One region of the Cupriavidus sp. H19C3 genome, then DNA from elsewhere that is predicted to be linked to it. Evidence: predicted binding sites of a transcription regulator. Region 1 holds the regulator's gene; the other holds the start of a gene.
What was found. The regulator sigma-54, encoded in region 1, starts transcription at its own class of promoters, with help from an activator protein. The targets are predictions, from matches to a motif close to TGGCANGNAANCTGCTTT.

Region 2: prpB (methylisocitrate lyase) is a predicted target of sigma-54. The motif match lies at 2,669-2,686, and genes of this name have one in related genera.

What each region holds. Positions count from the first base shown of each region.
Region 1 covers NZ_CP184985.1:2,336,651-2,341,277, reverse strand. The annotation lists gene DFLDMN_RS10835 (PsiF family protein) at 1-251, opposite strand, end outside; gene hprK (HPr kinase/phosphorylase) at 398-1,369, opposite strand; gene DFLDMN_RS10825 (PTS sugar transporter subunit IIA) at 1,443-1,898, opposite strand; gene hpf (HPF/RaiA family ribosome-associated protein) at 2,336-2,689, opposite strand; gene DFLDMN_RS10815 (RNA polymerase factor sigma-54) at 2,740-4,221, opposite strand; gene lptB (LPS export ABC transporter ATP-binding protein) at 4,344-4,627, opposite strand, start outside.
Region 2 covers NZ_CP184985.1:711,701-716,327, forward strand. The annotation lists gene acnD (Fe/S-dependent 2-methylisocitrate dehydratase AcnD) at 1-201, opposite strand, end outside; gene prpC (bifunctional 2-methylcitrate synthase/citrate synthase) at 266-1,420, opposite strand; gene prpB (methylisocitrate lyase) at 1,490-2,398, opposite strand; gene prpR (propionate catabolism operon regulatory protein PrpR) at 2,789-4,627, shown strand, end outside.

The sequences.
Region 1 (4,627 bases):
ATCTTTTCCTGCTGCGTCTTCGGCTCGGCGGCCGCGGCAGGCTTGCCGGAGAGGCACTCGCTCATGAACTTCTTGCGCTCGTCGCCCTTCTTGCCGGCAGCCTGCGTGTTGCAGGCCTTCATCTTGTCCTGCTGGCTGTTGGCGGGCTTGTCGCTCGCCTTCTCGGCACCGGGGGCCGAGGCGCCCTGGGCAAATGCGCCTGTGGCGATCAACGGGGTAACCAGCACGCACATCGCGATCAGTTTTTTCATGCTTCTCTCTCCTGGCTGTGGAACCACACGAAACACGGGCCTTGGCGCCCATTACCGCCGAGAACGGCACGCGGCGGCAATGCGTTGACGCGGACGGGGACTGCCCTTGTAAGCAATTGAAAACGGTCGCGGGGCGTCGGCGGGGTTCAGAGCAGGCGCCCCTGGCCGCGCGAGACTACGTCCGCCTGCATGGCGGCGCGCTGGCGATCCATGAAATCGCGCAACGTATCGATGCCGCGCAGGCGCAGGATGGTGTTGCGCACGGCGGCTTCCACCAGCACGGCGAGGTTGCGGCCGGCCGCCACCTGGATCTTGACCATGTGGATGGGCAGGCCGAGCACGTCGAGGTATTGCGAATCGAGCGGCAGCCGCTCGAATTCGCCATCGTTGCGGCGCACCAGCTGTACCACGAGCTTGAGTTTCATCTTCCGGCGCACCGCTGTTTCACCGAAGATGGTCTTGATATCGAGCAGGCCGAGGCCCCGCACTTCCAGCAGGTTTTGCAGCAGCGGCGGGCAGCGGCCCTCGATAAAGTCAGGACCCAGCCGTACGAAGTCCACCGCATCGTCGGCCACCAGGCCATGGCCGCGTGAAATCAGTTCGAGGCCGAGCTCGCTCTTGCCCAGGCCGGACTCGCCCATGATCAGCACGCCCATGCCGAGGATGTCGAGAAACACACCGTGCATGGTCACGCGCGGCGCCGAGATGCGCGACAGATACAGGCGCAGGTGGTCGATGACCGCCGCCGACGACACCGGCGTGGTGAACAACGGCGTGGACGAGCGCGTGCAGCGCAACTCGAGGTCGGGCGGAGGCTCCATGCCATCGGCCACCACCAGGAACGGCGGCTCCAACAGGATCAGTTCGCCCATCTGGCGTTTGCGCGGCTCGTCGTCGAGGCGCTGGTAATACATGATCTCGGGCTTGCCGAGCACCTGGATCCGGTTCGGGTGGATCAGGTTCAAATGGCCCACGAGGTCCGCCGCGGAAGTGGCTTCGCGCGCGAATTCGACGTCGAACGCGCGGTCGGCGCCTTCCAGGCCGGCGACCCACGAGAGTTTGATGTCGGCTGCGTTATCGTCGAAGATCGACTGCGAGGTGACGCCGGTGAGTTCCATGCGCTTGCGATGTGGGGGACTGGTCAGACTTGCCGGTGGCCGGGGCCTTGCCGGCGGCTTGCGGGTGCTTGGGTTACGGGTGCCACTCCGTCAGCAGATGATGCACGGCCTCGGGTGTCGGCAACGTGGCGAGGCCCTCGCGCATTTCGCGGTCCGACAGCAGTTGCGCGATTTCCGACAGGATTTCCAGATGCTGCTGCGTCGCCTGCTCGGGCACCAGCAGAAAAATCAGCAGCGAGACGGGCTTGCCGTCGGGCGATTCAAACGGGATCGGCTCGGCCAGTCGCATAAAGCCCGCCAGCGGCTGCTTGAGACCCTTGATGCGGCCATGCGGAATGGCCACGCCGGCGCCGAGACCGGTGGAACCGAGCGACTCGCGCGCAAACAGGTTGTCGGTGACGGTTGCCCGCGCCACCCCATGATTGTTCTCGAACAGCAGCCCGGCTTGCTCGAACACGCGCTTCTTGCTGGTGACGCTGACGTCGAGGGATATGTTGCCGGGTGGCAGCAATTTGGCCAAACGATTCATGGGCGATGCGCGGATAGATGCAAAGAATGCCAGGACGGTGGGGCGGGGCCGGAACGCTGGGCCGCTGCCCGCAGGCGTGTGACAGATCGGTTGTACTGGTTCTACGAAATCCAGGGGACACCCGCATTGGAGCGTCCGGCCATTATAGAGCAGCGCCGCCTGGCGCTTGTGCACCGCAATGAGACGCGGCGCGGCGCGCCCCGATCCTGATGGCCCCATCATGAGCCGTCAGCGGTGCGCATGTCTCCTACGCGTGATGTATGGCGCAGCATACACCGTGACGACCGTGTTGCGAAAGTCCGTGGTCGCCCTGCCACGCCCGGCCCGGCTTGCCCGCTTCCGCAGCGCGCGGCCATCAAAAAAGCCGCGCTTCCGGCGCGGCTTTATCCACTTCTTTTCAACCCCGGGCGACCGGTTGCCGGTCGCCTTCAATGGCTTTATTGCTGCTGCATCTGCGATGCCGCCATCTGGTACTTGAGGGCTTCGCGGTCGTGACCTTGCACGCGGTCCTTGTAACGGATCACCTGGCGGTCGAGCTTGTCGACCAGACAGTCGATCGCCGCGTAGAGGTCTTCATGATGCGCTTCGACAAAGATGTCCTTGCCCTTCAGATGCAGATTGATTTCCGCATACTGCCGGCGTTCCTTTTCCTTATGGTTGTCCACCGATAGCAGCACGCTTACGCCAATGACCTGATCGAAATGCCTGACGATACGCTCCAGTTTCGTTTCCACGTACTCACGCAGAGGCGGCGTGATGTCCAGGTGGTGTCCACTGATCTTGAAGTTCATAGCGCTTCTCCTTCTGAAAGAGCTGCACCAAGGCAGGTGACGCAGCTCGGCTACAAAGACTTGCGGAGATTCACTGCTGGGATCTTGAGGGCTTCCCGGTATTTGGCGACGGTACGACGCGCGACAACGAAGCCCTGCTCGCCCAACAGTTCGGCGATGCGGCTGTCGGAAAGGGGATTCTTGGGGTCTTCGGCTCCTATCAGTTGCTTGATCAGCGCGCGGATTGCCGTGGATGAGGCGGCGCCACCGGTTTCGGTGGACACATGGCTTCCAAAGAAGTACTTCAGTTCGAAGGTCCCCATTGGCGTGGCCATATATTTGTTGGTGGTCACACGGGAAATGGTGGACTCATGTAAACCGAGTGTATCGGCTATCTCCCTCAAAACCAAGGGGCGCATCGCGATTTCCCCGTGGGTGAAGAAGTTCTTCTGCCGCTCCACGATGGCCTGCGCCACGCGCAGGATCGTGTCGAAGCGCTGCTGGATGTTCTTGATGAGCCACCGCGCTTCCTGCAGCTTTTGCTGCAGGCCGGCGGTGCCCGATTCGCCCTTGGCGCCGCGCAGGATCTGCGCGTACATATCGTTGATGCGTAACCGGGGCATCACATCGGGATTGAGCTGCGCGATCCAGCCGGTACCGCTCTTACGCACGAAGACGTCCGGCACCACGAAGTCGGCTTCGGGCCGGCTGTAGGCGTGGCCGGGGTAGGGTGCCAGCGAGCGGATCAGTTCGTGCGCCGCCTTCAGGGCTGCCTCGTCGACCTGCAGCGCCTTCTTCAGGCGCGTGTAGTCGCGTACGGCCAGCAGCTCCAGATGGTGGTTGACGATGGTCAGCGCCAGCTCGCGTTGCGGATGCTGGAGCCGGCGCAATTGCAGCGTGAGGCATTCGGCGGCATTGCGCGCGCCCACGCCGGGCGGGTCGAAGCTCTGCAGCAGCGTGAGCATCGCCTGGACTTCCTCGATTTCGAATTCGAGCTCTTCCGGCAGTTCCGTGCAGATTTCCTCGAGCGAGGCGCTCAGGTAGCCGTCGTCGTCGAGCGATTCGATCAGAAAGACCGCCAGGCCCTTGTCGCGCACCGAGATCTTGAGCGGCGTCAGCTGCTCCATCAGGTACTCACGCAGCGTCGGCTCGGCGTCGCGCAGCTGCATCGGCGTCTTTTCGTCTTCGTCGCCCTGCGGACGGCGCGCAAAGTCGTCGAGACTCCAGTCGTTGCCGTAATCCTCGCCGCCGCTATCGCCAAAACCCTCGTCGTCGCCGGACGCGGCGCCTTCGGCGCGATCCTCGCCGCTGCCTTGCGGCTCGGCGGGCGTCGGGGCCGGCGCGCTCTGCACATTGACGGAGCCATCGGCGGCCACGCGCAGCGGGCTCTCGATCCAGTCGTTTTCGCGTTCGAGCAGCGGATTTTCGGTCAGGGCCTGTTCGACTTCCTGTTGCAGTTCCAGCGTGGAAAGCTGCAGCAGCCGGATCGACTGCTGCAGTTGGGGAGTCAAGGCAAGGTGCTGAGAGAGACGAAGCTGAAGCGACGGTTTCATGCGACCTATTCTATGCGCATCTCTCCGTCGATGGAACGGAAATTGCTATCGCCTATCGCTTCAGTTTGGTGATCGTGTTCGGCCGCGGCAGCCGGGTCGCCCGCATTGCCGCGGCAGCGACGTCACATGCGGAAATTCTCGCCCAGGTAGACGCGCCGCACGGACTCGTTGGCGATGATGTCCTCGGGCTGCCCGGCCGCCAGCACGGTGCCCTCGCTGATGATGTAGGCGTGATCGCAGATGCCGAGCGTCTCGCGCACGTTATGGTCGGTAATCAGCACGCCGATGTTGCGGGCCTTGAGGAAGCTGACGATGCGCTGGATTTCACCGACCGCGATCGGGTCCACGCCGGCAAATGGCTCGTCGAGCAGGATGAAGCGCGGCGACGACGCCAGCGCCCGGGCGA
Region 2 (4,627 bases), 1.6 Mb from region 1:
ATCGCGCTTGCGGCCGATGATCTGCTGGAGCGAGGCGGTCAGCGTGGCCGGGTCGCAGCGGCGGACGAGGTTTTCGGCCAGCACGCGGGAGGTATAGGGCAGCTTGTCGTAGGCACCGGGCTCGATGGCCTCGACCGCGGCGCGCGTATCGAAGTAATCGAGCGTGGTGCCCGGCAGCGGCTTGCGGTAGGCGGTGTTCATGGCGTGTGGGGTAGGGTGGCGTCCGCGGAAAGACGGGGGTGCCTGCGCACCCCCGCGGTCAGGCTCAGCGCTTTTCGATCGGCACGAACTTGAGATTTTCCGGGCCCGTGTAATTGGCGCTCGGACGGATGATCTTGTTGTCGATCCGTTGCTCGATGATGTGCGCGGCCCAGCCGGAGGTGCGCGCGATCACGAACAGCGGCGTGAACATCGCCGTCGGCACGCCCATCATGTGGTAGCTGACGGCGCTGAACCAGTCGAGGTTCGGGAACATCTTCTTGGCGTCCCACATGGTCGTTTCCAGGCGCTCGGCGATATTGAACATCTTCATCGCGCCGGCATCCTTCGACAGCTTGCGCGCGACTTCCTTGATCACCTGGTTGCGCGGGTCACCGGTGGTGTACACCGGGTGGCCAAAGCCGATCACGACTTCCTTGTTCTCCACACGGCGGCGGATATCGGCTTCCGCCTCATCGGGCGTGTCGTAGCGCTTCTGCACTTCGAAGGCCACCTCGTTGGCGCCGCCGTGCTTGGGACCGCGCAGCGCGCCAATCGCGCCGCAGATCGCCGAGTACATGTCGGAGCCGGTGCCGGCCACCACGCGCGCGGCAAAGGTGGAGGCGTTGAATTCATGCTCCGCGTACAGGATCAGCGAGGTCTGCATCGCGCGCTCCCACAGCTTGGACGGCGTCTTGCCGTGCAGCAGCGTGAGGAAGTGGGCGCCGATGGAGTCGTCGTCGGTCTCGACTTCGATGCGGCGGCCATTGTGGCTGTAGTGATACCAGTAGAGCAGCATCGAGCCGAGGCTGGCCATCAGGCGGTCGGCGATGTCGCGCGCGCCCGGCGTGTTGTGGTCGTCCTTCTCGGGCAGCACGGTGCCGAGCACCGAGACGCCGGTACGCATGACGTCCATCGGGTGGGCGCTCGCGGGCACCCATTCGAGCGCGGCCTTGACGTTGGCGGGCAGGCCGCGCAGCGCCTTCAGCCTGGCCTTGTAGGCGGCCAGCTCGGCCTTGTTGGGCAGCTTGCCGTGGACCAGCAGGTGGGCGATCTCCTCGAACTCGCAGGTGTCGGCGATATCGAGGATGTCGTAGCCACGGTAGTGAAGGTCATTGCCGCTGCGGCCGACCGTGCAGAGCGCGGTGTTGCCGGCAGCCACGCCAGACAGCGCGACGGATTTCTTGGGCTTGGGCGTGGCGAGCGGTTGTGCTTCGGACATATGGGTCTCCTGGGTTGTGCTTGCGGATTGACGCTTCCCTGTCGGCATGATCGGGGTGCCGTTGGCGACTTAGCGCGCCTTGTTTTTGGCGAAGAGCGCGTCCAGCTTCTGTTCGTAGGCATCGTAGCCGATGCGGTCATACAGTTCCTGGCGCGTCTGCATGGTGTCCACGACGTTCTTCTGCGTGCCGTCGCGGCGGATGGCCTGGTACACGTTCTCGGCGGCCTTGTTCATCGCGCGGAACGCCGACAGCGGGTACAGGATCATGGCCACGCCGATGTCGCCGAGTTCTTCGCGGGTGAAGTACGGGGTGGCGCCGAATTCGGTCAGGTTGGCCAGTACCGGTACCTTCACCGCCTCGACAAAGCGGCGGTACATGTCCAGATCGGTCATGGCTTCCGGGAAAATCGCGTCGGCACCGGCTTCCACGCAGGCCACGGCGCGCTCCAGCGCGGAGTCGAGGCCTTCCACGGCCAGCGCGTCGGTGCGGGCCATGATGACGAAGTTCTGGTCGGTACGGGCGTCCACCGCGGCCTTGATGCGGTCGACCATTTCGTCCTGCGACACGATCTCCTTGTTGGGGCGGTGGCCGCAACGCTTGGCCCCGACCTGGTCTTCGATATGCATGGCGGCCGCGCCGAACTTGATCAGCGAGCGGGTGGTGCGCGCCACATTGAAGGCCGAGGAACCGAAGCCGGTATCGACGTCGACCAGCAGCGGCAGGTCGCATACGTCCGTGATACGGCGGATATCGGTCAGCACATCGTCAAGGTTGGAGATGCCGAGGTCAGGCATGCCGAGCGAACCGGCCGCCACGCCGCCACCCGACAGGTAGATCGCCCGATAGCCGGCGCGCTTGGCCAGCAACGCATGGTTGGCGTTGATGGTGCCGGGGATCTGCAGCGGTTTTTCGTCGGCCAGGGCCTGACGGAAGCGGGCACCGGCGGAGCGGGCGAGTTCGGCAGCGGAGAAGGTCATGGTGGGGTCGAAAGCAGCAATAGTGGATCGGAAGGAACGTGCGCTATTGCGCAAATGGTGTGCCAAGGGCGATGGAAACCGATGCTGATTTTCTTGGCATGCCAGTAAGTATCATAAAAACAGAGGCTTATATGTTAAATCTAAAGTTATTTCTATCATTGGGGCATGCGGTGTGGCACGTATGCCGGGACGGTGAATTTCAGCTTTGAAAGCTTATGCATTTCAAAGTTGAAATGCGAACGCCGGGCGCGCACAATGACGCAGGTCCCGTATGCCGGCTGCTTGCCACACATGTCGGCGCGATCCAACCCGGCCCAATGAACTCGGGCCAGATCAACTCGGGCCAGATCAACTCGGGCCAGATCAATATACGCCGCCGGTAGCCGTTCCATGACGCCTGTTTCGCATCCGCTTCCCCTGCCGAATGCCCTGCCTGCACCGGCCCCGCCCGCCGCCGGCGCGCGGCCCCGCATCTGGGCGGTCGGTATCAGCCGCCTGACGCGTGCCTTCGCCGAGCTGATTCCCTCGTACACCGCCCACGCCGAATTCCGGATCCTCGACAAGGGCTACGACGCCGCGGCGAGCGCCATCGCGCGCGACGGTCGCGTGGACGTGGTGGTGGCCGGTGGCTCCAATGGCGCGTACCTGCGCCAGCATGTGGATGTGCCGGTGGTGCTGGTCAAGGTGACGGGTTTCGACGTGATGAGCGCGCTCGCCACCGCGCGCAGGATTTCGCCGCACGTGGCGCTGGTCACGCACGCGGCGACGTTTGCCGAGGTCGACGATTTCGTGCGGACCTTCTCGCTGGCGATTCCGACCTACACCTACCTGACCGAGGACGATGCCACCGCGCGCGTGCGCGCGCTCAAGGAAGAGGGCGTGCGCGTGATCGTCGGACCTGGCATGGTGACCGATCTGGCCGAGCGCTACGGGCTGGTCGGCGTGTTCCTGTACTCGGGCAATGCGGTGCGGCTGGCGCTCGAAGACGCCATCGAGGCGGCCCGGCTGCGGCGCATCGAGGCGAACCGGCGCGACTACGTCAATACGATCCTCGCGCATCTCAACGAAGGGGTGGCCGCGGTCGATGTCGAGGGCCGCATCCAGTCCTTCAACCCTGCCATGGAGCGCTTTCTGGGGACTTCGGCCACTGCTGCAGCCGGCCGCAAACTGGCCGCGCTGGCGCCGGGGCTCGACCTCGACGGCGTGATGCAAAGCGGCACGCAGGAGCTGGAGGCGATCCATCGGCTCGGTGACCGCATGGTGGTGGTCAACCGCATTCCGATCGTCGGCGAGGCCGGTACCACCGGCGCGGTGCTGACCATCCAGGATGCCAATGCGATCCATCGGGCCGACCGCAACCTGCGTTCGCGCAGTCGCACGCGGCGTGCCGGTGTGCGGTACACGCTCGACGACCTGGCCGGCGCCTCGGCCGCGATGACGGACCTGCGCGCACTGGCGCGGCGCTATGCGGGGGTCGACTCGACCGTGCTGATCGGTGGCGAGAGCGGCACCGGCAAGGAGGTGCTGGCGCAGGGCATGCACGACGCGAGCCCGCGCCGGGCCTTTCCGTTCGTCGCCGTCAACTGCGCGGCGTTTCCGGAATCGCTGCTGGAGAGCGAGCTGTTTGGCTACGAGGAGGGCGCGTTTACCGGTGCCCGGCGCGGTGGCCGCGCGGGCCTGTTCGAATCGGCGCACAACGGTACGCTGTTTCTGGACGAGGTCGGCGACATGCCGCCCGCGCTGCAGACCCGCCTGCTGCGCGTGCTGCAGGAAAAGCAGGTGTTGCCGATCGGCGGGCTGGAAGCGGTGCCGGTCAACGTGCGCGTGATCGCCGCCACTCATCGCGACCTGGCCGCGCTGGTGCGGGACGGCTCGTTCCGCCAGGACCTGTACTACCGGCTCAATATCCTGCGCATCGACATGCCGCCGCTGCGCGAACGCGCGCAGGATCTGCCCGAGCTTGCCGAGCTGTTGTTCCGGCGCGCGCAGGAGCGCCTCGGTATCGCGCAGCCGGCGCCCTTGCCCGCGGCCGTGCGCAGGCGCCTGGCCGGCTATGCGTGGCCCGGCAATATCCGCGAGCTGGAGAATGTGACCGAGCGCATCGCCGTGATGATTGCGGGTCGGCGGCTCGAGCCGGCGGCCCTGTTGCGGGATTTGCAGGCAGCGGTGCCGGAGTTGTTTGCCGGCACGGGCATGGCGGATGGCGCGGCGTCTAAGGGCGCGCGCGCG